3 regions of the Brevibacillus ginsengisoli genome follow, and region 2 is predicted to be linked to each of the others. Evidence: riboswitches for the same ligand, from Rfam matches in the RefSeq annotation. Region 2 holds a riboswitch; each other region holds the start of a gene.

Evidence for each region. A riboswitch is a leader RNA that binds a small molecule or an ion and turns the genes downstream of it on or off. The one in region 2 is predicted to bind S-adenosylmethionine.
Region 1: it holds a riboswitch for S-adenosylmethionine, as region 2 does, so the genes downstream of both, ACQCN2_RS01520 (aminotransferase class I/II-fold pyridoxal phosphate-dependent enzyme) here and ACQCN2_RS22075 (homocysteine synthase) in region 2, are expected to answer to the same signal.
Region 3: it holds a riboswitch for S-adenosylmethionine, as region 2 does, so the genes downstream of both, ACQCN2_RS03045 (sugar ABC transporter substrate-binding protein) here and ACQCN2_RS22075 (homocysteine synthase) in region 2, are expected to answer to the same signal.

Annotation. Positions count from the first base shown of each region.
Region 1 covers NZ_JBNJQR010000001.1:274,768-284,909, reverse strand. The annotation lists gene ACQCN2_RS01550 (phosphoadenylyl-sulfate reductase) at 1-358, opposite strand, end outside; gene ACQCN2_RS01545 (nitrite/sulfite reductase) at 673-2,295, shown strand; gene ACQCN2_RS01540 (DUF3906 family protein) at 2,320-2,532, shown strand; gene ACQCN2_RS01535 (alpha/beta fold hydrolase) at 2,564-3,409, opposite strand; gene ACQCN2_RS01530 (PadR family transcriptional regulator) at 3,432-4,349, opposite strand; gene ACQCN2_RS01525 (aminotransferase class I/II-fold pyridoxal phosphate-dependent enzyme) at 4,596-5,768, opposite strand; gene ACQCN2_RS01520 (aminotransferase class I/II-fold pyridoxal phosphate-dependent enzyme) at 5,786-6,928, opposite strand; SAM riboswitch class I at 7,065-7,175, opposite strand; gene ACQCN2_RS01515 (methyl-accepting chemotaxis protein) at 7,237-9,015, opposite strand; gene ACQCN2_RS01510 (HsmA family protein) at 9,331-9,696, shown strand.
Region 2 covers NZ_JBNJQR010000013.1:59,337-69,478, forward strand. The annotation lists gene ACQCN2_RS22065 (cytochrome d ubiquinol oxidase subunit II) at 1-158, opposite strand, end outside; gene ACQCN2_RS22070 (cytochrome ubiquinol oxidase subunit I) at 179-1,504, opposite strand; SAM riboswitch class I at 1,717-1,825, shown strand; gene ACQCN2_RS22075 (homocysteine synthase) at 1,938-3,224, shown strand; gene ACQCN2_RS22080 (TasA family protein) at 3,349-3,957, opposite strand; gene ACQCN2_RS22085 (signal peptidase I) at 4,071-4,610, opposite strand; gene ACQCN2_RS22090 (TasA family protein) at 4,909-5,670, opposite strand; gene ACQCN2_RS22095 (hypothetical protein) at 5,906-6,691, opposite strand; gene ACQCN2_RS22100 (hypothetical protein) at 6,705-7,313, opposite strand; gene ACQCN2_RS22105 (TasA family protein) at 7,355-8,623, opposite strand; gene ACQCN2_RS22110 (signal peptidase I) at 8,620-9,162, opposite strand; gene ACQCN2_RS22115 (HD-GYP domain-containing protein) at 9,665-10,142, opposite strand, start outside.
Region 3 covers NZ_JBNJQR010000001.1:615,855-625,996, forward strand. The annotation lists gene nrdE (class 1b ribonucleoside-diphosphate reductase subunit alpha) at 1-367, shown strand, start outside; gene nrdF (class 1b ribonucleoside-diphosphate reductase subunit beta) at 390-1,337, shown strand; gene gabT (4-aminobutyrate--2-oxoglutarate transaminase) at 1,507-2,874, shown strand; gene ACQCN2_RS03025 (protoglobin domain-containing protein) at 3,067-4,389, shown strand; gene ACQCN2_RS03030 (PilZ domain-containing protein) at 4,431-4,808, shown strand; gene ACQCN2_RS03035 (hypothetical protein) at 4,825-5,172, opposite strand; gene ACQCN2_RS03040 (hypothetical protein) at 5,228-5,383, opposite strand; SAM riboswitch class I at 5,534-5,645, shown strand; gene ACQCN2_RS03045 (sugar ABC transporter substrate-binding protein) at 5,722-6,759, shown strand; gene ACQCN2_RS03050 (sugar ABC transporter ATP-binding protein) at 6,834-8,327, shown strand; partial or broken gene ACQCN2_RS03055 (ABC transporter permease) at 8,329-9,326, shown strand; gene ACQCN2_RS03060 (GNAT family N-acetyltransferase) at 9,478-9,987, shown strand; gene ACQCN2_RS03065 (MFS transporter) at 10,000-10,142, opposite strand, start outside.

The DNA of each region.
Region 1 (10,142 bases), on a different contig from region 2:
AGCATTGATTCGGTTCGCTTTTCCAGAGTTCATCTCCATAAATCTTTGCCTGTTCTTCCAGTGTCAATACTGGAAGCATCTGAACAAACGAGATACCGTAGCGTTCCTGCAAACGATCGCGGGTCTGGTACGTCTCCTCAAAATGCTTGTTGGTATCCAAGTAGAAAATGTTCGTGTCAATAGCAATTTTGGACAGCATGTCAATCAGGACTACATCCTCCGCTCCAAAGCTTGTGGCAAGTGTTATCTTCGAACCAAATTGTTTCGTCGCCAAAGCCAAAATTTCTTCAGGAGTTTGATCCTCCAAATCATCAGCCAAGAGCTGAATCTCCTCCTCAGATAACGGGCGATTTGTCATTAGCAATTCCCTCCTTGAAAGTATTGCACTCCATCTTATGATAGGCGGGCTCTTGTGGATACATGGCCGATCAAAGATGAATACATCATTTAATCCAATAATTCCAATCGGATTTAATAGTTATTAGATTACGTGGCATCTTTACGCCTGTCAATACGGAATTGTCAGAATTTAAAATCCGCAGATTATACCTCTATTTAGCGGGAATTTATTTAAATTTTCTGGTTGACCTCGATACAGTCGGACGTTATACTCATTTCATATTATTCCGATTAATTTGGTTGGTTTTATATAATCACAGGGAGGGTGTTAGCATGACAACGAGTGGGATTAGGCCGTGGGAACAAGATCCAAGCAAGCTCAGCAAATTGGAACTCGTCAAATTGAATCGTGATGGGTTGGATATCATTAACCTAATCCGTGAGAAAGCCAGCGGGGGCTATGAGGCATTCAGCGAAGAAGATCTTGGTTTCTTCAAATGGGCAGGTGTCTACGAGCAGAAACCAAAGGACGGACACTTGATGATGCGCGTGCGTATTCCTTCGGGGATCTTGAATAGTGATCAGGCTCGTATGTTAGCGGAGATTAGCCGCGATTATGGTCGAGGCCTGATTGATGTGACGACTCGGCAAGCCGTTCAGTTCCATTGGTTGCAGGTTCAGAATTTACCGGATATTTTTGATCGATTGGAGCGAGTTGGCCTATTCTCTTATCAAGCCTGTGGTGACGTGCCGCGGACGATTATCGGCAACCCGCTGGCAGGTATCGATCCGAACGAGCTCATGGACACAAGCTCGCTGGTTAGAGAATTGGAGGATTTCTTCCTGCTGAACCGTGAGTTCTCCAATTTGCCGCGCAAGTATAAAACGTCGATCTCCGCCAACATCTACAATACAGCCCACGCAGAGATTAATGACCTTGCCTTCACGCCTGCCAGCAAAGAATTAAACGGAGAAAATGTCATCGGATTCCACGTCTGGGTCGGTGGTGGGCTGTCCGCTAAGCCCTATTTGGCGAAACAGCTTGATTTGTTTGTTCGTCCTGAGGAAGTGTTAAAGGTCGCCAAAGGTGTGACGGAGATTTTCCGCGATTACGGCTTCCGAGAGAAACGCAACCACGCTCGCCTCAAATTCCTTGTAGCGGAATGGGGCCCTGAGAAATTTCTCGATAAGCTGATTGAACTGATTGGTCCGATGCCTGCTCGGGGAACAGATCAAGTAAAAGGCTGGAATGCTGGATACTTCACCGGAGTTCATCAACAAAAGCAGCCAGGCCTGAATTACGTCGGCTTGCTGCTTCCGGTTGGACGTCTGAATGCAGATGACTTCTTCGAGATCGCGCGACTTGCGGATACCTACGGTGATGGTTCCATTCGTACTTGCAACTCCCAAAACCTGATCATTGCCAACGTCCCCGACGCCAAGCTGGACGGATTGTTAACAGAATCATTACTGGAGAAGCTGACCCCTTATCCACGTACGTTTATCGGTCACGCTGTTTCCTGCACAGGGAACGAATTCTGTAACCTGGCGATTGTGGAAACCAAGGCAAGGATGAAAGCTATTGCCACTTGGTTGGATGAGCATGTGGCGATCGACACACCGATTCGCCTTCACGTCAACGGTTGCCCGAACTCTTGCGGTCAGCAGCAAATTGCCGATATCGGCTTGCAAGGCTCCCTGATCAAAACGGAGGATGGAATGAAGGACGCATTCGACCTATACGTAGGTGGAAGCCTTGGACCTGATGCAGCTTTTAACCAAAAACTAAAAGGACGAATTCTTGGGGATCGCGTCGCCCCTGTGATTGGCAGCCTGCTGGAGCAATATAAGCAGCACCGATTGCCTGATGAAAAATACCATCAATATGTTCGCCGAGTGGGAGTTGCCGAAATTCAACAGCAGCTGGACCAGATCCTGGCCGTGAATCAGGTATAAACGTCATCAGAAAAGAGGTGGACTATGTTTCTTTATAAATTGGAGATCATCACAGAGGAGAATCAATCGTTGGTGGCTGTCATCCTAGCTGAAACCGACGAAAAAGCCTTCTCCTATGCCGAAAGCCAGATCCGCAGACAATTTCTTGTTCCTCCTAAACTGACACAAATCTCTCTCGTGGAAAAGAAATACGTAGAAAAAGGAAAAGGATATTTGATTGAGGCCACTGCTTTGTAAGCAGTGGTTTTTTCTGTTAACAAAAGGGTAATTATTGGGATAACAGAAAAGGCAAAATACGACTTGTCAGATGTAGAAGAACATGGCCAGCATCCGGGAGAAGGTTGACTTTTGCATCAGGCAACAATCTGGTAAGCCTCTCTTCTGACTTTTTTGAATGAAGCATCACGTCTTTTTCACCAGCAATGAACATCACAGGCATGGTCAACCGTCTAAGTTCATAATCCGTAAAGATCGGTACTGGCTCCTTGCGAAAATGAAAATGGCGTGCAATTAATTTTACATTCTTTGCTGCCTGTTCCGGAATAGACTGGTTACCATTTACGAGCCGAGTAACTATGTCTCTTCCTTTCTCACTTAAAAGCAAAAGCGGCATTGCCTTAAACATAAATGAAGTTTTCTCGGAGCCAATACCTGAAGGAGAAATTAAGACAATCTTATCGACCTTCGCCGAGTGATTTACAGCAAAATGAATGACCATCCATGCTCCGAGAGAAATACCGATAAAACTTGATTTTTGTAGCTGCAATGAACTTAGAATATCATCTATCCATTCCGAATAGGCAGAGCTTTTCAATGAGTATCGCTTTTCCTCACTCTTTCCAGCATCACCAGGGATGTCAACCGCAAATACTCGATAATGCTTGGAATACTGAGCCATATCTCCAAGCCACATAGACGAGTTTGAACCTGAGCCATGTAAAAGGATTAGTGGCGGCAAGGATTTATCTCCACTCGCAATGATATACGTTTGTCCATAACGCGTAAGAATCTTCAATTCTTCATAAGGAACGGAGCATTGGGCAAGCAGTAAATCATAATGATTGAGTACAGCAGCCCTCCCAGCTTCTGTTTTGTACAATGATTTGTCATTCAATATTTTCACCTTCATTTTATGATCATTTCAAAAGCCAGCTCTCTGCACCTTCTCTTGTTTCAAAAACCCTAAAATGATTGCTTTTATTTGTCTCGGCCACCATTTCCTTAAACTTGCCTTTGTTAACCAACTCCATTGGTATGACAGCCGCCGTTTTTACAGAGTAGTTGATCCATTTTTGAATCATTCTTCCTGCTACGCCTGTTCGAAGTTTGAAAAAGTCTTCCGAAAGAGCCTGACTATGCAACATCAGAAGATTTGTCTCATTTTCGATGCTCAAAGCAACTAGATCCACAGCATCCTGTTCGCTGCTAAGTGGGGTTGGAGCAGAAAGTAATTCGATATACTTGTCGGTTCCGTTCTCGATTAGTTGATAGTTCATATTGATTCTCTCCTCCATCATTTCGTTTTCAAAAAGTTCTTTACGAATTCCTTGAACCCAGTTTAGTTCGTTGTGATAGGAAGATAGCAGGTTTTCGGAAATCTTATTCCACAAAAACACTTCACGCGCGTTTCTACTGGGTGAAGGAACGCCGCGTTTGATTTTTTCCTGCTGGAAGATCAATTGCATTTTGATCTCGTTCTCATAGTTGATCAGCAGATCATGTAATTCCTCGTCACTTAGTTGTTCCGCCCACGCCAATTGAATTAAAAAGGGTTTCCTGAACTCAGGAGCTTCTGGTGTTGAAAGAACCCATTCTTTCAATCGAGCAAGCCCATCATCCGTAATGCTGTATATTTTCTTGGATGGAGAGCTCATCTGATGTTGAATCTCATTCGTCACATAACCTTCATTCAAGAGCTGAACAAGCGTTTTGTAGATTTGATTGTTGTTACCCGACCAATACATTGCGGAAGATTCTTCAAAAATCTTTTTTAATTCATAACCTGTTGAAGGCTTCCAGCTAAGAAGTCCTAGAATGGCATATTTGATTGACATAAAAACACCTCTGGTTGTTATTGGTAACCTATGTTAATAGTAACCTATGTTATTAATAATGTAAATGAGATCGTGCAATACCTATTCACATTTAGACGACTGATGGGCCAATGCTACATTTCCCTGACGTTTAAAGGAGAAGGACGACAAAAAGGCCGTTACTTGGACGTACTGTACGCCACAAGTAACAGCCTTTTGAATCGATTGATATCGTTCTACCCTGATTTCCCAACGTTTTTCTCTTCGTTAGATACTAATCCGTTGCAAACCAACCGGCTCAACCGAAGCCTCAAGCGCCTGCTCCAGATCAGCCGCCAAATCATGCACATCTTCCAGACCGACAGATAAACGGACCAAACCATCCGTAATCCCTCTGCGGTGTCTTTCGTGTGCGGGCATGGAAGCATGCGACATCATCGCGGGATAGGAGAGAATGCTCTCTACGGAGCCCAGACTGACCGCCACAAGCGGCAATTTGACGGCTTGCAGGAAGCGTTTGGCCTGCTCCTTGCATCCCAAATCAAAAGAAAGCACAGCGCCATGTCCCGTTGCTTGACGCTCTTGCAGCGCATGTCCCGGATTATCGAAGAGACCCGTGTAGTAGACCCTCTCGACCAGCGGATGAGCCTCCAGCCAGGTAGCTAATCTGTGGGCGCTCAGCGTGCTTACATCCAGTCGAGCCTTCAGGGTTTTCAGCCCTCTCATCACCAGCCAACAGTCTTGAACGCCGAGAATGGCTCCAAAACCGTTCTGAATCATATACAGTTGCTGCCCCAGCTTCTCATCCTTCGTCACGACGAGCCCCGCCACGACATCGCTATGTCCAGCAATAAACTTGGTCGCGCTGTGAATGACAATGTCTGCCCCTAATGCAAGCGGACGCTGGTAATACGGAGTTAAAAACGTATTGTCGACAATCGTCAGCAGTTTGTGTTGTTGCGCAATCTGGCTGATCGCTTGGATATCGGTCACTTTTAACGTAGGATTGGAGGGCGTCTCCAGGTAAATGCCTTTGGTCGTGGGCCTGATCGCTGCTTGAACTCGCTTGGGATCGGTCGTATCCACAAAAGTTGCTTCAATACCTAATCGCGTAAATACGTTGGTTAAAATCCGAAACGTTCCGCCATACACGTCTTCAGACACAATTAAGTGATCACCGGTAGAGAACAACAGGAACACACTGGAAATCGCCGCCATCCCGGAAGCAAAAGCAAAGCCTCGGCTCCCCCCTTCCAAACCGGCAATTGCATCTTCTAGGGCTTCTCTCGTCGGGTTGCCTGATCGCGCGTAATCAAAATGTCCTGGTTGATCCAAATCAAATTGATGAAAGGTAGACGCTTGATAAATCGGGATACTCGACGCTCCCGTAACCGAATCAATCCCACTCGTCCCATGCAGTAATTGGGTGGCAAATTTCATTCTGATCTCCTCCTCACCTATTGACAAGATTCCAGGGCTTGCGCCAAATCGAGGATAATATCCTGAGCGTGCTCGATGCCGATGGACAACCGCAGCAATCGGTTACAAACTCCGACATGCTCTCTAATCTCTTGCGGAATATCAGCATGTGTTTGAGTGGCAGGATAGGTACAAAGCGACTCTACTCCCCCCAGGCTCTCGGCAAAAGAGATGATCTTGAGGTTGCTTAAGAAGGTCCCAACCATGGATGAATCCTTGATTCGAAATGAAACCATCCCGCTATACCCGCTAGACTGTTTTATTTGGACTTCATAGCCTTGATGAGACGACAGACCCGGATAAAACACGTCTGTCACCAGCGGTTGAGATGCCAGGAAACGAGCGACGAGATAAGCATTTTCCTGGTGTCGATCCATTCGAAGGGCCAAGGTTTTCAATCCGCGAATCAATAACCAGGAGTCTTGCGGACCAAGTACTGCGCCGATTGAATTGTGTAAAAACCGGACTTTTTCCGATAATTCCTCTCCCTTGGTTACAATCAGTCCCGCCAGCACATCATTGTGTCCAGCTAGATACTTGGTCGCGCTATGGAAGACAATATCGGCTCCAATCTCCAGTGGACGTTGATAATATGGGGTCATAAAAGTATTGTCAACAATCACGAGAAGCTGATGATCTCTCGCAATTCCGACTATTGCGTCTATATTAGTGATCTGCATCAACGGATTCGTCGGTGTTTCCACCAGTATGGCTTTGGTGTTGCTCTTGATCGCAGGCAGCACATTGTCTGTCTCACGTAAATCCACATAGCTAAAGGTGAAGCCGTAGCGGGAATACACCTGTTCGAACAGACGATAGGTTCCTCCGTATAGATCAAGCGAAACGATGATGTGGTCCCCTTGAGAGAACAATCCCATGATCGTCTGAATCGCTGCCATACCGGACGCACAGGCAAAACCGGCAGTGCCGCTCTCCAGTTCGGCAATCGCTTCTTCAAGCAAACCGCGTGTTGGATTGGCCGTCCGCGAATAATCAAACCCTGTACTCTCTCCCAAGGTAGGGTGTCGATACGCTGTCGAATGATAGATGGGAAAGCTGACAGCACCCGTTGTTTTCTCTTTTCCCACACCAATTTGAACCAGTTTCGTCTCTACATGCATGTGTATATCCCTCCACTTGTCATCACTTGAGTCTTCCCTTAATCCTGCATAGCTTTGGCCAAGTGGCTTTTTCCAAAGAAAAAAGCCCTCTTTCCTGTCGAAAGAAGGCTTTGTTTACGTTTCCGCAAGCAAATCCTTCTCATCTCTCAGAGCATAATGCTCCGCAGGAATTGGCACCGTATCCCCAAAATGGGTGATCGGTTGCCGGGCATCATCGGGCCAGTCCCTCCGCCTCTCTTGATAAGAAGTTTGCTATTCAGTTCAAGTTGAAATTAATAGTAGCGTAAGGATTCTCGAAAGTCAAGCGGTTAAACGGTAAAGGATTTTACCTTGTCATGCAGGATTGCGATATTACGGGATACTTCCGAAACGGATGCGACAGTCTCCTCCAGCGTAGCCGTTTGCTCCTCGGCAGAAGAGGCAATTGTCTCCATTCCTTCCGCAATTTCCACGCTGACTTTGGTTACATTTTGAATGCGTCCAAACGCAAGCTCGCCCTGCTCACGGATGTTGGTTGATGCCTGATAAATCTCCGCAATCTGATTGGAAACCAATCCGACGTCGTTGGTAATCTCTTTGAAGGATTGGCTGCTCTTATTCACCAGTTGTCCAATATCATTCACACTGTCCACACCGAGCTTGATGGCATCCACAGCTTCCATCGATTTACCTTGAATTTCACCCAGCACCTGTATAATTTCTTGTCCCGCTTTATTGGTTGCTTCGGCCAGCTTACGTACCTCGTCAGCCACGATCGCAAAGCCTCGACCATGTTCGCCCGCTCTAGCCGCTTCAATCGCAGCGTTAAGTGCAAGCAGATTGGTTTGTCCGGCGATGGCCGTAATCAGTTGGGTTATCTCGTTAATTTGATCCATCCTTCCCTTTAGACCCTCTACAACATCCGCGGAATGGAGAACAATCTCATTGACTCGATTCATTTCGCTTTGCACATGTTCACTTGTCTGCAAACCAGCCTGGGCGTTATCAGCGGCACGTTTGGTCGAGTCTGTCGTGATTTTCAACAGATCCGTCGATTCTTGAATTTCTGCCTGAAGCTCACGAATAGCTTCCGTCGTTACCATGGTGTCGTCCCGCATCATGGAAGTGGCTTCAGCCATGTCTGTTATGGTTACAGCAATTTGCTCGGAAGCCTTGCCTGTTTGCCCTGCCCCTTCATTGAGGAATTCGGCGTGTTGCGTCACCGTCTGCGTTACCTCAATGACCTCCTGAATCATGTTTCGCATATTAGCCGTAGATTTATTGAGATGAGTAGACAAGTGCGCCACTTCATCCCTTCCTTTTACCGTCGCCTGCAAGGTCAAATTTCCTTTTCCGACCTCTTCAATCACTGAGCCGATCTGACGAAGAACACGAGAATATTGATGGGCGAACCAGTATGCGACTAAAGCTCCCAGCAAGGTTGCGCTTACTGTAACGATTATAATCATGTATTCATAGGACTTAATCGATTGATAAAACTCATAATCATACGCTCCACAAGCTATGTACGCGTTCCAAGGCTCAAAATAACGAAGATACGACGTTTTGGTACCAATTTGAGCATTCGGATCATTCAGGCTTTGTCCAGGCAAGTAAAATGGAAAATCGACATAACGTTCCTCTATGTTCGCTTTCTTGGAAGCTTCCTGAAGCATCGGTAGAACTTCCTGACCATCAGGAGTCTTCATCATCGGAACCTTGCCAATCACACCAAACCGAGGATGCACGTAGGTTTTTTGAGGCGTTTGGGGATCTGCGCTGTTAATGAACAGATACCCACTCTCCCCATAATGATAGCTGGTTTTCAGATAGTCTCGTTCCTTGCCATCTGCTTTTAAGGGGCCCGCCAGAATTTCATTTGCTCTTTTCAGCGCTTCTTCTTGCGTAATTTTCCCTGTCTTCACTTGTTCATCTAACAGCGTCAGGACATCGTAGGCATTGTCTACAACCGTTTTCAGCGCTTGTTTGCCATCATCGATTAACGATTGTTTGGCTTGCATGTAACCAATCACACTAATCGTCAGCGCAGGAATCACCATACATGCAACAATTAATACGATTAATTTGCTTCGAATTGAGGATAACATTTGAGACTTCCCTTCCATTCCTTCTTTGGCTACTCTCTCTTGTTTGGATATGAATGCTGTTCTTTTCTCCTTACTGTAGCTTACACTTTAGCGACACAAGAAAATGTTAAGAAAAAAAGAACAAAGTCCAGACATAATTAGATTTAGACACATATATCTTCCCAATTTCCACTTGAAATAAACCTGGAAGATGATTCAGGAATTGTAGCGGTTTGCAATTGGTAAAGGAAACCTCCAGTTTGTTCATATATTGTTCATATTCGTGCAGTAAAGTATGAGCATAGACAAAAACAACATGAATGGAGCTGATCTTAAATGTTAGCAGCAGCCGTGATTATCATTAATCTAGCGCTTATTTCTTATACAATTGGTGTTTGGAGTGAAAAACGCTCCGGAGAACTAAAAATGAAACATCTCCTGTTTTTTGGGTTCGGAATTTTGTTTGATACCGTCGGGACATCCTTGATGAAAATGTTGGCGAAAGGTTCATTTATGAATATCCACGGGATTACTGGTTTGATTGCGCTTATTCTGATGTTGTTCCACACCGTATGGGCATGCGTTGTTTTGTGGAAAAACAATCAAAATCAAATCAAGAAATTCCATAAATTTAGCCTGACTGTATGGGGCTTATGGCTTGTGCCTTATTCCATTGGTGTAGCCTTGAGCATGATTCATTAATCAACACACTTTCTTTTTCTTCAACTACACAGCAACGAGAACGCGCAGACACCTTGTCTGCGCTTTTTTTATTTCTGTGATCAGTTTTTTTAGTTTTGTGACATTGCTCTCCAACACCTAGTTAATCGTTTGTTTCTGGTGTAAAATGTAAAAAAATGAAAGTGTGGGGACTATGAGCAAATTTGATCAAGTGATATTATATATTTTTAGCTTTTGCTTTTTCCCAATCGGAGTTATCATGTGGGCCGTTTCCTTGTTTAACCAGAACCAACAAATGAAGAAGATTGGCCGTAAAGCCCTCTATCTTTCTCTTGCTTCTTTTAGCTTGTATTTTATTATAGGAATCCTTAATTTTGTCGCGACTTAAAATTAGGTTCCGACAGTTATTTCTATTTCGATAGAGGATCGCAACTTGAAGCAATAATAATGGTTCATACAAGAATTAT
Region 2 (10,142 bases):
GATAAATAACGGGCAATCACGTTATTGACCAATTGGTCGCGCTTGATCAGCCTAGAGTAGAAGGAGAAAAACCCCGCCCCAAAATCAATCGAAGCGACAATGATATAGCCGTACAGAAAAATCCACAAAACCGTTATCCCAAGCAACTCCAGGTTCATCTTCTGTCCCTTCCTTCCCGCTATTGCTGATTTGGACCAGCCAACTCCTGCTCGATTGGTGATTTCTTAAACATTCGGATCAGGATAGACGTCACGAATATCCCCAGAAACGTATAGAGAAGAGCGAAAAGAACCAGCATTTGACCTACGTGAGGAGCAGTTGTCGCGGCCTGGTTCGTTCGCATAAAGCCAACCAGAATCCACGGCTGTCTCCCTACCTCCGTAAAAAACCAGCCCAATTCAATTGCCAGCATAGAAAGCGGAGCCCCCCAGAGGATTCCGTACAGGATAGTTCTGGGCATCTTTTTCTTCCTCCACAAAAAGAAAAAGTACCCTAACGGAACAATGACCATATACGAACCAATGACGATCATCCCGTCAAACAAGTAATGAATGTACAAAGGCGGTCGCTCATCTGGAGGAATGTCATTTAGCCCGATGACCATGCCCTGAAACGAGTTGGTGGCGAGAAAGCTAAGCAGATAGGGGATCGTCACCCCGTATCTTACTTCCTGCTTCGTTGGATCATAAATCCCGCCAAAGATGAATTCCGCTCCCTTTTGCGTCTGAAAATGCCATTCAGCTGCGGCAAGCTTTGCCGGTTGATACTCCGCCAGGTATTTGCCGGAAATATCTCCCCAGACAGCCGTTCCGACAGAAAAAGTCAAGGCAAGCACCATTGTCAACGTCAGAGCCTTGCGATAATACTCCACGCCTCTCGCTTTTAATAGCTGGAAAGCGGCGATACCCGCCAAAGCAAAAGCCGAAGTGGCGTAGGCGGAGAGAATCACATGACCCGTTTTGGACGGAGTTGCCGCATTAAACATAGCCATGATTGGCTGAACATTATGGATGGCTCCCTTCACCAATTCAAACCCCTGTGGCGCATTCATAAACGCGTTCACGGTGGTAATAAAAAAAGCGGACATCGTGGAGCCGATCACAACGGGTATTGAAAATATCCAGTGTATATACGGGTTACGAAAGCGATCCCACGTATACAAATAAATCCCCAGAAATATGGCTTCAAAGAAAAACGCAAACGTCTCTAAAAACAAGGGCAGCGCAATCGCTTCACCCGCTACCTTCATAAAGCTTGGCCACAGCAAGCTTAATTGAAGACCAATACATGTACCTGTCACAACACCAACGGCAACCGTCACCGTAAATCCTTTGGCCCACCGTCTGGCCATCATCCGGTACAGCTTGTCGTTCTTACGAATACCAATCCATTCGGCAATCGAGATCATTACGGGAACCCCAACGCCAAGAGTGGCAAAAATAATATGAAACCCAAGCGTAAACGCCGTCAGGATTCGCGCGAGCATAGCAGTATCCAGTCCCATTATTCACCCTCCTACAGTATTTGGTATTTCCTGTATGGCAAATTTTATCACAATCCATTCGTTTTTAATTTTAACAACGTGAATATAGTGTGAATGAATCGAGTCGAATTGGTGACGGAAGCGATGTTCATTCTTTTTCAGTTATTCAGTTGACAATTCCGACAAGACCGCTTAGAATTAAGTCATTATCAGAACATACCCAAATTTCATACAACTCATCAAGAGTGGTGGAGGGACTGGCCCGATGAAACCCGGCAACCGGCATGATGTCATGCAAGGTGCTAAATCCTGCAGAATCACTGTGATTCTGAGAGATGAACGAAGCGACTTTGTGTACGCGCCTTCTTCTACTCAGAAGAAGGCTTTTTCATTTTCCTGACTTGAGTAGGTTTTAAGAGGCTTACTTGAGCGGGCCAAAAAAGGAGAGATGACGATGGCAGACCAACAATGGAAAGCAGAAACACTTGCGTTGCATGGAGGACAAGAGGTAGATCCTACAACAGGATCTCGCGCGGTGCCGATTTATCAAACCTCATCCTATGTATTCCGTGACGCTGAGCACGCCGCTAATCTGTTTGCACTGAAGGAATTCGGCAATATCTACACGCGCATTATGAATCCTACCCAGGATGTATTTGAAAAGCGTGTCGCTCTATTAGAAGGAGGCGTAGGCGCATTGGCCACCGCTTCCGGTCAGGCGGCGATCACCTTCGCTATCCTGAACATCGCCGGAGCAGGAGACGAGATTGTGTCTTCCAGCAGTTTGTATGGCGGAACCTACAACCTCTTTGCCAACACTTTGCCGAAGCTGGGAGTCTCGTTTCATTTTGTCGATCAATCCAATCCTGACAACTTCCGCGAAAAGATCAACGAGAAGACCAAGGCGCTCTTCGTTGAAACGATTGGCAACCCGAAAATTAACGTTGCGGATATCCAGGCCATTGCGGATATCGCCCATGAACACGGTATTCCCTTGATTGTCGATAATACATTCGCTTCCCCTATTCTCTGCCGTCCAATAGAGCATGGCGCAGACATCGTCGTTCACTCCGCAACCAAGTTTATTGGCGGACACGGCACCTCCATCGGTGGAGTTATCGTCGATTCCGGCAATTTCAACTGGAACAACGGCAAGTTCCCGGGACTGACCACACCTGACCCAAGCTACCATGGTGTCGTTTACACGGAAGCGGTTGGCAATCTGGCGTATATCATCAAGGCTCGCGTCCAGCTTCAACGTGATTTGGGTGCGCCTTTATCCCCTTTTAACTCGTTCCTGTTCCTGCAAGGATTAGAAACTCTCCACCTGAGAATGGAGCGCCATAGCCAGAATGCTCTGGCGGTAGCCAAGTTCCTCGCGGAGCATCCGGCAGTCGAGTGGGTCAATTACCCGGGACTCGAAACGGATACTTACTACCCGCTTGCTCAAAAATACTTACCTAAAGGTCAAGGAGCCATTCTGACGTTTGGGATTAAAGGTGGAGTCGAGGAAGGCAAAACCTTGATCCAATCCGTCAAACTCTTCTCTCATCTGGCCAACGTGGGAGATTCCAAATCCTTGATTATTCATCCGGCCAGCACCACTCACCAGCAGCTGACGGAAGAAAATCAAATCAAAGCGGGTGTCAGCCCTGAGATGATTCGCATCTCAGTGGGTACAGAGGCGATTGAGGATATTTTGGAGGATTTGGATCAGGCGTTGAAGGTAGCGGTGAAATAAAGAAGAATGACACAAAAACCCCCTTTTCGTTCTCGAAATGGGGGTTCAGTGTGACAGTAGCTTCATTCTGTTTAAACAAAAAATCCAAGGGGGAGAGGTTTCTCCACCTTGGATTGATATGTCCTTATTTCTTTACGCCACCAGTTTGAGTACCTTCAAGAATCATGGTCATGTTCACACCGTCGCCTTGGAAGCGGTTTTGATCTTTGCCATCATCTTCAAATTTGATACCGATGTAGATCTTGTCTTTATCTCCTGGTTTCAAATTGAAGTTTTGAGTCCACCAGCTGCTGATGTCCAAATTGCCCATTTCTTTGAATTCTTTCAACGTTTTACCATTTTTCGGGTTGAGAATAACACGTTCTGGGAATGGTATGTTAGCATCGTCGCTCTTCAACAGATATACTTTGAGGTTGTTATCAAAGTTGTCAGTACCGTTATTGTTGCCTTGATCGTTCACTTGGTAATCCATGCTCATGAGCAGTTTGTTTACATCAAGGGTTCCTTGGTTTTCTACAGTGAAGGTTCTTTCCATCCAGTCACCTGGTTTCAAGTTTTTCACATCAAACACTTGCGCAGTTGGTTTTCCAGCGATTTTCATTGTACCAGCAGCGAATGTGTTGTTCTCAATTTTATCAGTGGTGTTAAACCATGCAAAAGTTCCTCCACCGATTAAAGCCGCTCCCAAACCTACTGATGCCAAAGTTAATGCGAATTGCTTTTTCAAATTCATCGTAGTACCTCCACCTTTAAATAATTTTTATTTATGATGACTTGAAGCTTGGTAACAAAGCGGATAGCCATATTACCAACCCACAAGGTATCACCCAATTAGGGCCATTCGTTTTACACTTGCGTTTTCGCTTCGTTAGCCGCTTCCTGTTGTTTCATTATTCTAAACAATTTGATTATTTGGCTGATGATGAGATACAACCCAGGACCTGCCAGGAAGAGTAGCATCCCTAATTTGGACTTGATAAACTCGATCACGTATCCTGCATAGGGGACTGAGTATTGTACTTTACCGATCACGCGATCTTTTGATACTGGAGAGGTATCCTTCCCGTCATTGGCATCCCCTTTGGTTATCAACTGTCCATCTACAATGTCGATAACACGGTGAGTGATCGTTCTTTGTTCCAAGTCCTTAAAAGTGACGATATCCCCTTTATGGATGTCTGAGAATTCAACTGGCTTTACAGCAACGATGCTACCTGTATTGAAGGTCGGTGACATGGAGCCGCTTAGTACAACCATAATGTCATTCCCAAGCAGCGTCGTCTTGCCTCCATTCATCTTTCCTACGAAGAGGAAACAACAAAGGGCAACAATGAGGACCAACAGCGTTGTCGTTAGTACAGATAAGATTTTTTTTACATAGATCACAGATTTACTTCCCTCACTTTCCTTCGTTCCGGCTTGCGATCGTGCCGTTCACAGTTTTTATTCTACGGGTTTTTCATGGGCTTAACTTCCTGCATCAGGTTGAAAAAGAATAGATGGACTGTATGGTATTCATGTACGACTTTGCTTCCCATCACCTCATACCAAAGTAGGAGAATCATCCCTACACGCACGAATTAGTAACCAAGAACTCTTTATCGATGATGGCAGCAGAGCATTAGATGAACAAAAAAAGGAACTGACGGCGACATGCGATCAGCTCCTTACACCCCTTACCTATTTAGTCGATAAGAATTGGCGGTTTATCTCCGTTCTCCTTACGATTGATTCCTTCAAATTGTGTTCCCTCCAACATGAAGGCGACCTTGATCGAATCACCTTGGTACTTGTTCTGAAGGTAAGTTCCATCTGCATTTTTCTGATCGTTATTTACGAAACTCAGTTTTATTTCAATCACATCATTATCAGGCTGCTGTGAACCCGGTTTGGGATTTAGCAGGTTGCGATAGGCAATATCAAAGCGATCGGTTTTGCATAATTCATAAAGATCCTTTAACGTAACGGAACTCTTCCCCACTCTCCATTTCAGCTGTCTAAGCAGATCCATATCACTGGTGTTGTAAGGAGAATCCGCTTCTGTGCGGAATACATCGATTTGATACTGATTAAGGTAATCGAGAGCGCTGGCTTTACGATCTCCTGGATTATTCGTATTTTCTTTTCCGTTTGAATCTTGCCCTTCATGGAAATCCTTCATCGGATCGAAATTAAGACTCATTAATACTTCTTTAATATCCAATGAACCTGTGTTGATGATATTAAAGCGTCTCGTCATATAGTCCCCTGGCTTTAGGTTAGACAAGTCAAAATTCATTTGATATCCATTAACAGCCGCCACTTTCATGTCAAGCGTACCTGCCTCAAACTTATTTTTTTCTATGGCCTGCGTACTGTTAAACCACGCAAACGTCCCGCCTCCAACTAGCGCTGCTCCCAGTCCTAATGAAGCTAATGTCAGCGCGAATTGTTTTGTTAAGCCCATGGTTTGTTTCCTCCTTGGTTATTAGTGTCCAAACATATGCCTATAAAACTCATTGTAGTTGTCGTGAGCTTTTTCAGCTTCATTCATCAAGCTGAACATTATGCGATAAGCGGTGGATTTCGGCGTACAACTTATCTCCAGCCTTATCATCCTGAAGGCGGATGCTGGAGGTAGCACTCGACACTTATAGAACAGGAAAAGCCCTTTGAAGGTATCGTTACTCTTCAAAGGACTTTTAGTTTTTGCTTTTGGTCCCATCAGGAGGATTAGGGGATGGCATTGGGACAATCACCGTTCCAAGACTATTCTCTGTCTTCGGTGAGGTTTCAGAGTCGTTCTTGGGTGCTGATTGTTCAGGGTTAGTCACAGGTTCTGGGTTAGTCACAGGTTCTGGGTTAGCGGGAGGAGTTGGGGTTGTCGGATTCGTCTCTTGTACAGGCGGCTGCTGTACATCAGGTTTGGTTTCCTCCACAATCGTGTCCTCATTATAGTGGGTGGCCAGAATAAGAGGTATTTTCAGATCATAGAACCCCCCTAGCGCTTGAACATGCATCTCACCTTTTAGCTGGGAGGATTTGAACTCAACAGAATTGATCGAATGAGAAATGCGGAACACCATCCTCGCTGAAGAATCAGAAGTATTCGGCAGCTGGGCCGCTTCTACTTTCACTGTGCCTTCAGGGAATCCGTTTATCTTGAAGTTACTGACATCTAAGCTGAGGTTAGGACGTTGGGGAATGAATATAATGACTTGAGAGCCAAGTGACACATTGGTATTTGCCTGTTTGCTTTCTTTAGAAGATCCGTCACTCTGCTTTTCTTTTTTTATCTTGATATTTTTCTTGACGGTCGTTTCTAGCCTGATCGGCTTGTTATCTACTTCGAATATATCGTCGTTAGTTCCAAGGGAGATAGGAGCCGTATAGCTTTTTTCACTGGTAAGAAAGGACAAGGTGGTATCAAAAGGAAGACAGTAGTAGAGAGAGGCCACGACAGCTGCATAAACAGTCCATTTCTTCATGTACACTTCCCTCCTATCCTCCATAGACAGCGTTTGAAGTTGCCTGTTTTGCCAAGAATCGTATGGATACTTGGGCATTTAAACCCTGAAAGGATGCATCGAGCCCTTTTTCAGGTACATACACAGTAATCACAAATTTTTTGTCTGCATCGTTTTTGCTCATAGAATCCTCAGTCGTATTTTTGGGAGCTACTGTTCCCTCTACTGGCGATAGTTGCTGAATGGGTCCATCAAAAATGACTTCACCGCTTCTTTCCACTCTTATGCGCAGCACAGCAGCCAGTTTCTCGGCAGACCCTTGCTTTGCTCCGTCTTCTACTGTTGCGACGATCTTATAAAGAAAATCTAGATCACTACTCCCTTTGGAGAGGGTCGCTTCTAATCGTCTCGCATCCCCTGGAATCATTTTAGATAAGTTGATCGCTTGATTTCCTCCTTCAATCACCGTCCACTGGTTACCAAAATAACTGTGAGAAATATCGAGCAGCCCTACTGAGAACTCATGCCCTACATCTTTTACTTCGTTCCACATCCAGCTGTAGGTTGTAGTTGGCTGCCCATATAAAGCGACGGCAACTCCGAAGAGAAAAACGCCACTAATCCATCGGTCTCTGGTTTTCAACGCCGTCTGCTCCTTCCACGCAACATCTATTTTTCTCGTACTTATTCTTTGGTAGAATATTGATTGTTTTGAAGGTATACATCCAGATTTAACTGGTGCAGCGCTAGTTTTTTCATCCTCCGATCGCTCTCCACCAATTCTTTGAACCCTTCGATCCCATCGCCAATCCGATTAGTCCCACCAATTACCGCAGCATCTGTTACTTTGCTGAAATCGTTGTTCATGATCTGAAGCTGAGACTTCTTGTTGTCTGACGCGATCACTGCATGATTGACTTGCTCAAACGTGTTGTTATCAATCACAACACCGATAATCGCTTGATCTAGCATGATCGCATTGGTGCCCCCGACAAACTTGCTCTTTCTAATGGTCAATCCTTCCCATGATGCCGAATCGGAAGTAGCTTGTGCTGTCTGGATGATATTCTCTGCCCCTCCATCAAATTCGCAGTTCACGATGCTCACATGAGAGCCGACCTGAATACCACCATGAATTTTCAGACCATCCATTGTAACCTCTTCGACCTTCGTTCCATTGGCTTGGATGATGACTTTGCCTTCTTTTCCTTTCTCGGCTTTCCATGTCGCGTGTTTAGGCAAATGGGTCAGATCATCGATGTTATACGAGCCTTCCGCCAGAATAAACGTGGCGCCATCTACCTTATCGTTAAGCGCTTGGAACGCTTTTTGTTTCATATCACTTGATAATTCTTGTGGGGATAACGTAATGACTGGACCTTTTTGCGCAAAGTATTCGCCATTCTCCTGCTGCGTAGCGAGGAAGCCGAAGTCAACCTCCGCTTTCTTCTGCTGAACCTCGTTACCCGCGCTCTCCGGCAAATAGACGGTAAAGTGCAGGGCGCTCTCCCCATTCTTCTCAATGCTCGGAATAACCACATTGGCTTCCGACAACTGATTGACTTTGCCGGTATAAATCAAATCTCCATTACCGCCGTTGCTTCGAATCTCCACCATCAGCTGGTTATAGACCACATCGTCTCCAGAGCTTTTGCTTGCCAATATCGCGTATTTGACTGGTACGTCACTGCGGTTTTCAACCGTTAAATCTCGTTCGAAACGAACTCCCGGCATGAATGGTTTATCATCTTCCGCTTTGAAAGTAGCTTGAGTTTGCCCTAAGCCAATCTCTAATTTGCCTGCAGCAAACGCCGTAGACGAATTCTGCTCGCTCGTGAAGTAGGCGTATGTACCGAAACTTGAACTGATCGCAATTGAGGAGACAACTGCTGCTCCGATCAGGACTCTTTTCCACGGCCAATTTTTCATGTTTACTAACACGTCACGATTCATATACGTTCCTCCTCGATTATCTGAACATTAGGGATTGCTTTAGGTTCTTTACGCTTCTTGTCCCGGTAGATGAAATAACCGCACAGCAGCACTACCGTTATATATCCGAAGGGATGCTGGATGAATTTCTGCAGGTTCGCAGCATAGGGAAGTGTCATGACAACCTTCCCTACGACCAGATCCGGTGGCGTCCATCCTCCGTCCACCTCATGATTGGCATCTCCTTTGGTCTCCAGAAATCCGTTATCCAGACGCTGTGTGACTCTGTGCGTAATGAGGGATTGCTTCGCTTGATCCTGCCAGAAGGTTACCACGTCACCAACAGCCGGCTTGGCATCCTCAAACCTGGCGACGATCACCATATCTCCGGCATCAATCATCGGTGTCATGCTTCCCGTTAACACGGATAGCACCCTCCACTTGCCAATCCCGGGCATTTTATCCGAATTCAGCTTGGGGGTAAGCCCGAAGAACAGATTCATCAGAATAAATAGGCTGATAAATCCTACACCTATGTGCTTCATCGGTATCTTCTTCAATGCACACCACCCCTTACTCTCATTCTACTGATCCAGAAGTCGTCTATCTTCCACCATGGGTACGACAATTTACTCCTATCAGAGTGATCTTATTCATCCTGACGGGATCAATTGGATCATCCTGACAGCTAGTCGCGTCTCATCCTGAAGTATTAGACGATTTCCGTTCAAATGAAAACGCCCCCGTTACCAACGGAAGCGTTGTATTCCTTACTACTCAGGCAGAGTCTTCTTTCAACAGATCTTTTACCACATACATATTCTGATGTTCACAAGACTCAGTCGCCCCCTCTTTGACATGGCTGATATCTCGGTTACAGTAAGGGCATACCCAGCGTCCTAAATTGTCACTGCTATAGGAATGCCTTGCACAACGATCACACCTTTTCTGATACATCGCGTTCCCTCCGTTATAGCCCTTTCCTCTCATGGTAACAAAAGGAAGAGGCGCCGAGTATCCGATGTGGGAAGGAACTCCCCTCCCTCTTGAGATTGAAGCTTGTTATCCAACTAGATGTGTGACTTTGGAATCGTTTTCGACGGGTTCCCTAAAATGGAGGGCAAGACCCAAGGCCCTGACGAGTTTCTGTTCAAAACCCATGCCCTCCATCGACTTGATCTCCTTATAGGCCTCCTCTGGCATAAGGGCTTCCCGATAAGAACGAGGGGTCGTCATTGCCAGATAGCTCTCGGCAATTCCAAGCACTTGCGCCAATAACGGAATAGATTCTCCCTTTAGTTGAAAGGGGTATCCCGTTCCATCAAAACGCTCATGATGGTAGCTTATGGCCTCGATCACCCGTTTAAAGGATGGATAGTCACCCAGCAGATCTCTTCCCATATAGCAATGCTCCTGAACAATCTCGTATTCATAGCTAGTCAGCTTCCCTTGTTTCTCAAATACGTAGTCCGGCCATTTGATTCGGCTTACATAATGAACCAACGAGATCAATTGAATCTCCCAATCCTGCACGTCTTCT
Region 3 (10,142 bases), on a different contig from region 2:
TCCAACGCAGAGTATCTCGTACATCCAGAACTCCACATCCAGCGTCATGCCAATTGTCGAGCAGATCGAAACGAGAACGTACGCCAATTCTACGACGTATTACCCAATGCCGTACTTGACCAAAGAAAACTTCTTCTATTACAAATCGGCCTACCAAATCGACCAGTTCAAAGTGATCGATCTGATTGCCGAAGTCCAGGGGCATATTGATCAGGGAGTCTCCACCATTCTGCATGTGAACAGCAACGTGACGACGAGAGAGCTTGCCCGCTACTATATCTATGCCGCCAAAAAAGGGCTGAAATCTCTTTATTACACCCGCACGAATCATCTTTCCGTAGAAGAGTGCATCAGTTGTGCGATTTAAGTGAAGGAGACGAGGAGACAAGATGAAAGCAGTCAATTGGAACAGACCGGATGATGATTTTACCTTGATGTTTTGGAACCAGAACATTATGCAGTTCTGGACCGACGATGAGATTCCGCTTTCGGATGATAAAATGTCGTGGATGGAATTGTCCCAAGCGGAGCGTGACGTCTACAAGAAGGTAATGGGTGGTCTGGCTTTGCTTGATACCGTACAGGGCGGAGTGGGCATGCCCAAGATTTTGGAGCATGTCGAAGGGCTTCAGCGCAAGGCCGTACTTGCTTTTATGGGGATGATGGAGCAGATTCACGCCAAATCCTACAGCAGCATTTTTACCACGCTGGCGACGACGGAGGAGATTCAGGAGATTTTTGCCTGGGTGGAATCCAACCCGCATTTACAGACCAAAGCCAAACATATCTCTACTTATTATAATCAGATCGAAACAGCGAAGGATCTCTACCTCGCGATGTGCGCTTCGGTCTTCCTGGAGAGCTATTTGTTTTACAGCGGATTCTTCTATCCTTTGTATCTGGCTGGACAAGGCAAAATGACCAGCAGCGGCGAGATTATCGACTTGATTCTGCGGGACGAAAGCATTCATGGCGTCTATGTTGGCGTGCTGGCTCAAGAAGTGTTTGCCCAGTTAAATGCGGATGAACAAGCACAGGCGCAGAAGGAACTGTCTCGCTTGTTGGAGCTCTTGCACCGTAACGAGGAGGCTTATACGACAGAGCTGTACACTTCAATCGGACTCGCCGAGGAAGTGCAGGCTTATGTCCGCTACAATGCCAACAAAGCGCTGATGAATTTGGGACTGGAGCCATACTTTCCAGAGGAAGAAATCAACCCGATTGTCATGAACGGGATCCGTACCCATACGAAGCAGCACGACTTTTTCTCCAAAAAAGGAAACGGCTACGTTCGCACCATTCACATCGAACCGTTATGCGATGAGGATTTTTTCTAGGAAGAGAATGAGGCGGAAGGAAGAGTAAGTTAATAGAATAGAGAAATGGACTACCTGGTGGAAACTGGGTAGTTTTTTTGTGTAAAGCAAATCTTTAAAATATTTCTAACTTTTCGTTCATTTTCTGTTTTATAATGGGAGAAACAACCATTAGGAGGTTTGATTCTGAATGAAGAAACAGCGTCAGTTTGTCTCAGTATCTGCGGGAGTTCCAGGACCCAAATCTTCTGAATTACTTGCGGCGCGTCAACAATTCGTCCCAAAAGGGGTAAGTAACAATGCTCCAGTTTTCGTGAAGTCAGCCAATGGCGCTTTGCTTGAGGACGTGGATGGGAATGTTTTTCTCGATTTTGTTGGAGCGATTGGAACCTTGAACGTCGGACATACTCCTAAAGAAGTGGTAGAGGCGTTGCAAAAACAGGCGGAGCAGTACATTCATACCTGCTTTCACGTGGCGATGTACGAACCTTATGTTGCCTTAGCGCAGAAGTTGGCCGAAATCACTCCGGGATCATTTGACAAGAAAACCATTCTGTTGAATAGCGGTGCTGAAGCTGTGGAGAATGCGGTGAAGATCGCTCGTAAATATACGGGAAAAACAGGAATTGTTTCCTTTACCCGAGGTTTTCACGGACGCACGCTGCTCGGAATGTCGCTTACAAGCAAGGTGAAACCATATAAGTTCCAAATGGGTCCGTTTGCTCCGGCCATCTATAAAGCGCCGTTTCCATATCCGTTGCATCGTCCATCCACGATGACGGAAGAAGAGTATGCTCTATACTGCGTCAAGCAGTTTGAAGATTTCCTATTAACTGAAGTTTCTGCCGAAGAAGTGGCGGCTGTCATCATGGAGCCCGTTCAAGGCGAGGGTGGATTTATTGTGCCGCCGAAGGCTTTTGTCCAAGGAATATATCGCATCTGTAAAGAAAATAACATCTTGTTCATTGCCGATGAGATTCAAACAGGATTTGGTCGCACGGGTACGATGTTTGCTACCACTCAATTTGAGATTGAACCGGATATCATTACGATGTCCAAGTCGATTGCGGCGGGAATTCCGATCAGTGCGGTTACGGGCCGAGCAGAGATTATGGATGCGCCTAATCCAGGTGAAATCGGCGGAACCTATGGAGGAAGCCCGTTAGGCTGTGTGGCTGCCCTGGCTGTCATCGAGAAAATCGAACGGGAGAAGCTCAATGACCGCTCCCAACAAATTGGAGAAACAATTAAACAATACTTCACCAATTTGCAAGGGGAGATTCCAGAGCTCGCGGAGGTTCGTGGACTCGGCGCGATGTGCGCGATCGAATTCCTTGATCCTGAGACAGGCAAACCGTTGAAAGAACTGGTTGCCAAGCTGATCAAGGGTTGTCAAGAGGAAGGGGTCATTCTGCTAAGTGCGGGGGTACATAGTAACGTGGTTCGCTTTTTGGCTCCACTCGTGATTACCGACGAGCAGCTTCAAGAAGGGCTGGACATTATGGGAGAAGTTCTTTTGCGGGTCACCCGTGAGAAGGAAGGCATGGGAGTTCGTTAATTTTTAAAAACCAATACAGGTGGGAGTGAAAAGACCCTTGGATCGAACCGGATCAAGGGTCTTTTTTTCGTAACAGTTTTGTAGAAAATTGGGTTTTCATTTGAGTCGTATAGAAATTATAATTGAATTTTAGATTCGCATACTGATTAATTCTGGAAATATGCTTAATCGTTCTGAAGGAGAGATACATCTATGAACCTATTCACTAACACATCTTCTTTTTTTAAGTCCAAACAAGCGAAAACTGACGACTGGATTGAAAAAGCGAAGCAGGGGAAGGTTAACATCCAAGTTGAACACGATAGTGAAATCTACCTTCAGATGAAGATGATTCGTTTGACGGAGGAAGAGATTCAAATAGCCAAGTCTATACAATCTTTGATTCGGGACAATCTGAATGAAATTACTTCCAACTTTTATCAATCGGTTTTGGAGGTTGATCATCTAAGAACGATGATTAACAAACATAGCTCCGTTGATAAATTGCAGGCCACCTTACATAAACACTTAATTGAAATGTTTTCTGGTCATATTGATCGAGACTTCCTGCAAAAACGGATCAACGTGGCACACCGGCATGTCATGATTGGACTGGCTCCAAAATGGTATATGGGCGCTTTTCAAAACTTGCAGATCAAGTTAATGGAAATTATTCAAGCGACAGAAATGAACAATGAAGAAAAGATGCGAATTATTCAAGTGATTACCAAAATCCTGAACTTCGAACAGCAGCTTGTGCTCGAAGCCTATGAAATGGAGAATATTCGCCAGAGGGAAGTCCAGTATGAGCAAGTGAAAAGTGAATTGAAAAACAAGATGCTATCCTTGAGTGAAGAATTAGCATTCCTAACTGAACAGACTAGCGCTTCTGTGGAGGAACTCGTGGCAAGCAGCAGTGATCTTAATCAACAATTTACCAAGACCGCCAATCATTCGCTTGAGAGCCAGGAGTTTGCCAACAAAGGTCAGCTTCGCATGAATCAACTGGAGAAAAGTATTGACCAGATTTTTTCCAGTACGAGTCAAATGGAGAAATCGGTTAGGAAATTGATCGATTCTTCTAATCAGATCAATCAAGTGATCGGGCTGGTTCAAAATATCGCCGAACAAACCAACCTCTTAGCCCTGAATTCTGCGATTGAAGCGGCAAGAGCGGGTGAGCATGGTCGAGGGTTCTCTGTTGTTTCCGATGAGGTCCGCAAACTTTCTGAACAGACCAAGAATTCCATTCAGCAAATCACAGAAATGATGAAACAATCTAGCAACTTCTCCGAAGAAGTAGTAGAATCGATTAAAACGGTCCAAGAACTGATCGAAACCGGTCAAGATGAATCTCAAGCGACCAAGGATGCGTTTCATCAGATTTTTTCCTCAATGGATACAAGTTTAGCGGAAATCAGAGTGGTCGAAGGACAATTTCATCAGTTGGTTCAAGTGATTGAAGAAATAGGTTCAGCTACCATGAAAGTTTCCGTCTCTGCTGAGAATTTAAATCACGCCGCCAAAAGTGTCTAACGCAATTCTCTGATGATTCGTCAATGCAGGAGGCAATCACCATGGAGTATAAACGCAAAGAAATGTTTCGCATGGTATTTAGCAATCCACATAAAGCAACATTACGAATCGTTGAGATTGACGGAGAGCCACAGGTTCAGCTTGATGAAACCGTCATTTTGGTTGATATAAGTTTGCGTGGCGCTAAAATCGAATGTCCACATCAGTATCCAGCCGATTCCCAGCAAGTTCGTCTGCTTCTGCAGCTTCAATTAAATGAAAAGTTGATCTCGTTATTAGGGGAAATTGTGTGGGAGAAGTCCCTAGGCAAAATGAATCAATACGGGATTCATTTTGATATAGATACACCAATTGAGAAAGATTTGTTATGGGAATTGAAGCTGTTTGCCAAGCGTAATTTGCAACGGAAAAACAGCTAATCGAAAAAAACTTCTCTTAATTGCCAAGCGTGACATTCTGGCCATTTACCTGAATTTGAACTTCAAACTGCTTAATGTGCGTACCCAAGAGAGTATTGACAAAGCGGGAGGATTTGGGTGGGACGGTGAGGCTTATGGACTGAATGAGCTCCTTGGTTCCATTTAGTTTAAATACTCTTACCCGAGCGGTTATCGATGAAGTCCCCTTGTTCAAAACCTTGGTGAATACTTTTCTGGAACGGTTAGGAGCTTGTTTCTCTAACGAGCCAGTGGAATAATTGTGGATTGCCAGATCAATCTCCTCCTTTCGAGCTAGCTGCAATATTGAATGATTGCAAGAGGAGATTGGTAAGGGACAAATCATTTGGTTCGTTTCCATCATTTTTTAAGCGATTTTTATTAGGTTTCTTCCCTCTACTTTAATCGTTTTCTTCTTTCGTAGACTCTCGCTGATCCACTCCACTTACTGAGGTACGATCCAATTGTCCTTTTTTCTCATGTAAGGAGTAGCCGTGCATGTTGCTTCCGTGATATCCCATCTCTCGTTTGGTATTCTTGTCGTTGCTTGCTGGCATGATGATCCCTCCTGTTTTACTGTGAAAAAGGTCATGACCGTTTTGTTAGTGTGCTCAAAACTATTGACAAAAATCACAGGTGGTTGTATTATCCAATTTATATAAACCCGATCGGCTAAATGGGTTTTGATTCGACAATTGAAAAGTTTACTCTTATCAAGAGCAGGCTGAGGGACTGGCCCGATGACGCCCGGCAACCTAACATTCAACCGGAATGTTAAGGTGCTAACTCCAGCAGGTACATGTACCTGGAAGATAAGGGGCGGGACCTGGGATCTTAAGCCTCTTTCTTCAAGAAAGGGGCTTTATTTTTGTATAAAAAAAGGGGGAATCACCACATGTTGAGCCTTACGAAGAAACGAATTCATTTGGTCTTATCACTTCTACTTGCGGTTGCCTTGCTTGCAACAGGTTGCGGCCCAGCCTCAAAAGAGACGAAAAATTCCGGTAATACTGACAACGCGAAGAAACGAATTGCCCTGGTCATGCAATTCAACATCGGAACCTTTTCTTCCCAGTACATTGCCGGTGTAAAAGAAGAGGTAGAAAAAGCAGGTGGAGAGGTTACCGTGTTCAACTCGGATGGAGACTTGGGCAAAATGTCCTCCAATCTGGACGCGGCGATCAACCAGCATTTCGACGGCATTCTGATTGACCATGGTACTCCTGAGGCGTTGGAGCAAGGCGTGAAAAAAGCGCTGGAGCAAAAAATCTCCGTTGTCGCTTTTGACGCGAACCTGAATGTGCCAGGTGTAACCGTTCTTCATCAAGGGGACCAGAAAATGGCCGAATTGACATTGGAGAAGCTGGCTCAAGATGCTGGCGGCAAAGGAAATATTGTAAAAATATGGGTCGCGGGCTTCGCACCAATGGAACGTCGTCAGGAATCCTATAAGGCATTCCAATCCAAATATCCTGATTTGAAAGAAGTGGCCGCATTCGGTTCCGCTACCTCCAATACAGCGCTCGACACGCAAACACAAATGGAAGCGATTCTCAAAAAATATCCGAACAAAGGCGACATCACTGCGGTTTGGGCCGCTTGGGATGAATTCGCCAAAGGCGCAACAAGAGCGATCCAACAAGCGGGACGCACAGAGATCAAAGTGTATGGAATCGACTTGAGCGACGAAGATTTACAGTTGATTCAGGACCCGAATTCTCCATGGGTAGCATCGGCTGCTGTTGATCCAACCGATATCGGGCGTGTACAGGTTCGTTACCTGTTCAAGAAACTGAAAGGTGAAACTGTGGATCAGAACGTTGTCTTGGACCCAGTGCTCGTCACGCGTGAGACACTCCCCAAAGAGCCGGTGAAAACAACCGATCTGGCTAAGTATGTAAAAGGATGGGGAGCTAGCGAATTAGGTAAATAATGCAGGATCAGTGTTCCCGATCGGAGTACTCCGGCGGGAACCTTTTACTAACAGAGGGAAATGAGGGATTGATGGTGTCTACCTTGCAACTGAGACAGATATATAAGCGGTTTTCCGGCGTCTCGGCGCTGCGTTCCGTTGATTTTGAGGTGAAGCAAGGAGAAGTTCATTCACTCTTGGGCGCGAATGGGGCAGGCAAAAGCACGTTGATGAAAATCTTGATGGGAGCTTATCAAGCCGACGAAGGCGAAATTCTCCTGGATGGTCGATCCCTTCCTATTCAGTCACCAATTGACGCCAAACGATATGGCATTCAGTGCGTCTATCAAGAAGTGGATATGGCTCTGATCCCGTACTTGAGTGTTGCCGAAAATATTTTGTTGGATCAATTCGTGCAAGCGACCAAACGAGGCCCGATTAATTGGTCGAAGCTTTATCAGGATGCTGAAGAGATTGCCGAGCGCCTTGGGTTTTCGTTATCGGTTCGCAAAAAGGTAGAAGACTGCAGCTTGTCCGAAAAGCAACTGATCTTGATTGCCCGTTCGATCGCGCAGAAGGCCAAATTCATCATCTTTGATGAACCGACAGCCCCGCTTTCAACCACGGAATCGGAACAGTTGTTTAAGTTAATCGGCCAGCTAAAGCAGGATGGGGTGGGAATTATCTACATCTCTCACCGACTGCCTGAGGTTTTTCGCATCAGTGATCGTATCTCGGTCATGCGTGATGGACAACGGATCAGCACCAATGAAGTATCAGAAACCTCAATGGAAGCCGTGGTTCATGACATGCTTGGGCACTCACTTACGGAAGAATTCCCAGAACGGAAGCGTGCAGTGGGGGATTTGCTTTTTGAATGTAAAGGTGTCTCTTTGGAACATAAAGTACGGGACATCAATCTACAAGTACACGCTGGTGAAGTGGTTGCCATTGTTGGCTTAGTGGGTGCGGGCAAGACAGAGCTGGCACGGATTCTGTTTGCAGCTGATCCGTTTCAGGAAGGAAAGCTGTATCTTCACGGACAACCGATTAAGGTTGCGACTCCACGTGACGCGGTACAGAAGGGCATTGTGCTGATACCGGAAGAGCGCCGTAAGGAAGGGCTGCTGGTGGAAGAATCGGTTAAACATAACCTCTCGATCTCGACCCTGAAGAAATGGACATCGTTTTCGTTTATCAAAAAAGGATCGGAAGCCACCATGGCCAAGGATTTGGTGGAGAAGCTGGGGATTAAGACGGCGGGGATTGAACAACAGGTAAGTTACCTTAGTGGCGGCAACCAACAAAAGGTCGTCATCGGCAAATGGCTGCATACGGAAGCTGATCTTTACATATTTGACGAGCCAACCAAAGGTGTAGACATTGGGGCGAAACGAGAGATTTACTCCCTGATAGGTGAGCTCTCCGCCCAACAGAAGGGAATTCTCTATTTCACCTGTGAATTCCAGGAAGCGTTAGGTATCGCGGACCGCATTCTCGTCATGTACGACGGTGCGATCGTCAAAGAAATCAGTGCGGACGAATGGAACCCGGAATCTATTTTGTACTTTGCTAGCGGGGGGCAATAGCATGCAGAAACAAGCAAAAGAACAACTCATTTCGTTTATCTATAAATATGGTACGATCGGGGTGATACTCTTCGTACTGGCGTTTTTCAGTATCACGAACGAATATTTCTTAACTTATTCTAATCTGACTGATATTTTGGGTCGATTTCCATCGTAACACTTGTCGCGATCGGGGTTACTTTTTCGCTTATTGTGAATGGATTTGACTTATCGGTGGGCTCTGTGGTTTCTCTCGCAACGGTTGTCTCGGCCTCGATGATGGTCTGGTATGAACAAGGGGTAGTGGTTACCCTGCTGATTCCGATTGTGCTGGGTTTACTCGTTGGCCTGCTCAACGCGTTTCTGATTGTAAAGATTCGAATTCCGGATCTGCTGGCCACCTTAGCCACGTTGTATATCGTAAAAGGGATTCATTTAACATACACCAAGGGGTATTCCGTCTATTCGAACATGCCATTACCGGACAATACAACTGCGCCTGGCAAGCTAGCCAAGTGGTTTCTCTTGCTTGGACAAGGAGAAGTAGCCTCTGTACCTGTGCCTGTCATCATTATGTTGTTGGCAGTCATTATCGTTCATTTTTTCCTGCATTACACAAGACATGGGCGACTTCTCTACATGACGGGAGGCAATATTGAGGCGGCTCGTTTATCTGGAGTTGCGGTTGATCGCTATCGAACACTCGCATACATTCTATCAGGTCTGTTCTGCGGGTTGGCGGGGATTCTGATGGCGGCAAGGATTGGCACTGGTCAGGTCAACGGAGGCGAACCGATCCTGATGGATGCCGTCGCGGCGGCGTTCGTAGGCTACTCCGTCTTTGGTGCAGGCAAACCTAATGTGATCGGGACATTTCTTGGAGCTGTCCTAATCGGGGTATTGTTGAACGGACTGACGATGCTGAACCTTCCTTATTACGCATATGACATCGTCAAAGGAACGGTTCTTATTCTGGCCTTGGCTGTGACGTATTATCAGCTGCGCAAAAAAAGTCGCTAAAACACAAGATCTCTTGTACATGAATATTAGACAGGATGAGAACCGCTCCATATCCAATTGGAAGGGGTTCTCTTTTTTGGTAAATTGATAAGTATACATTTCTAAATTTTCAGCTACGTTTATCAAAAATAGAAAAACGGGAGAGATTCAGATGAAACAATCGACTCAAAGCTGGAGCAGAGCAGATGGATATACCATTACCACTGAAAAAAGTTATTTACAAATCGATGTCATTCATCAGTTTCTCTCAGTAGACTCCTACTGGGCCAAGGGAATCTCCAAAGAGTTAGTGGTCAAGGCGGTGGAGAATTCAGGCGTATGTTATGGCATTTACAAAGGTAACCCGAGTGTTGATCCTTCCGCCAAGCAAGTAGGCTTTGCGCGTGTCGTGACAGACTTTGTGCGCTATGCCTGGGTAGGGGACGTGTTTGTTTTGCCAGCTGAGCGTGGAACGGGATTAAGCAAATGGCTGATGAGTGTCATCGTTGAGCATCCTCTGTTGAAAGGCACTTCATTTAATCTTGGAACCAAAGATGCGCATACGCTGTATCAGCAATTTGGGTTTCAGTCGCTGGCAAACCCGGAGAATCGGTTACAGCGTCCAGTCAATTGGGAGCTTATATATGAAGGGCATGGATGCAAGGAGCCAGCGTCCGACTAAGTAGCTAATCACCTACATAGATGTCGAAGATGACGGACTTGGTATGGAAATTGTCTTCAGTCGACGAGCGGTTAAAAGGGACAAAAATACAAGACTGCCAAACAAAAGAAATAATGTGTGCGTATGAATGAGATTGGTAATCCAACCAGCCAATA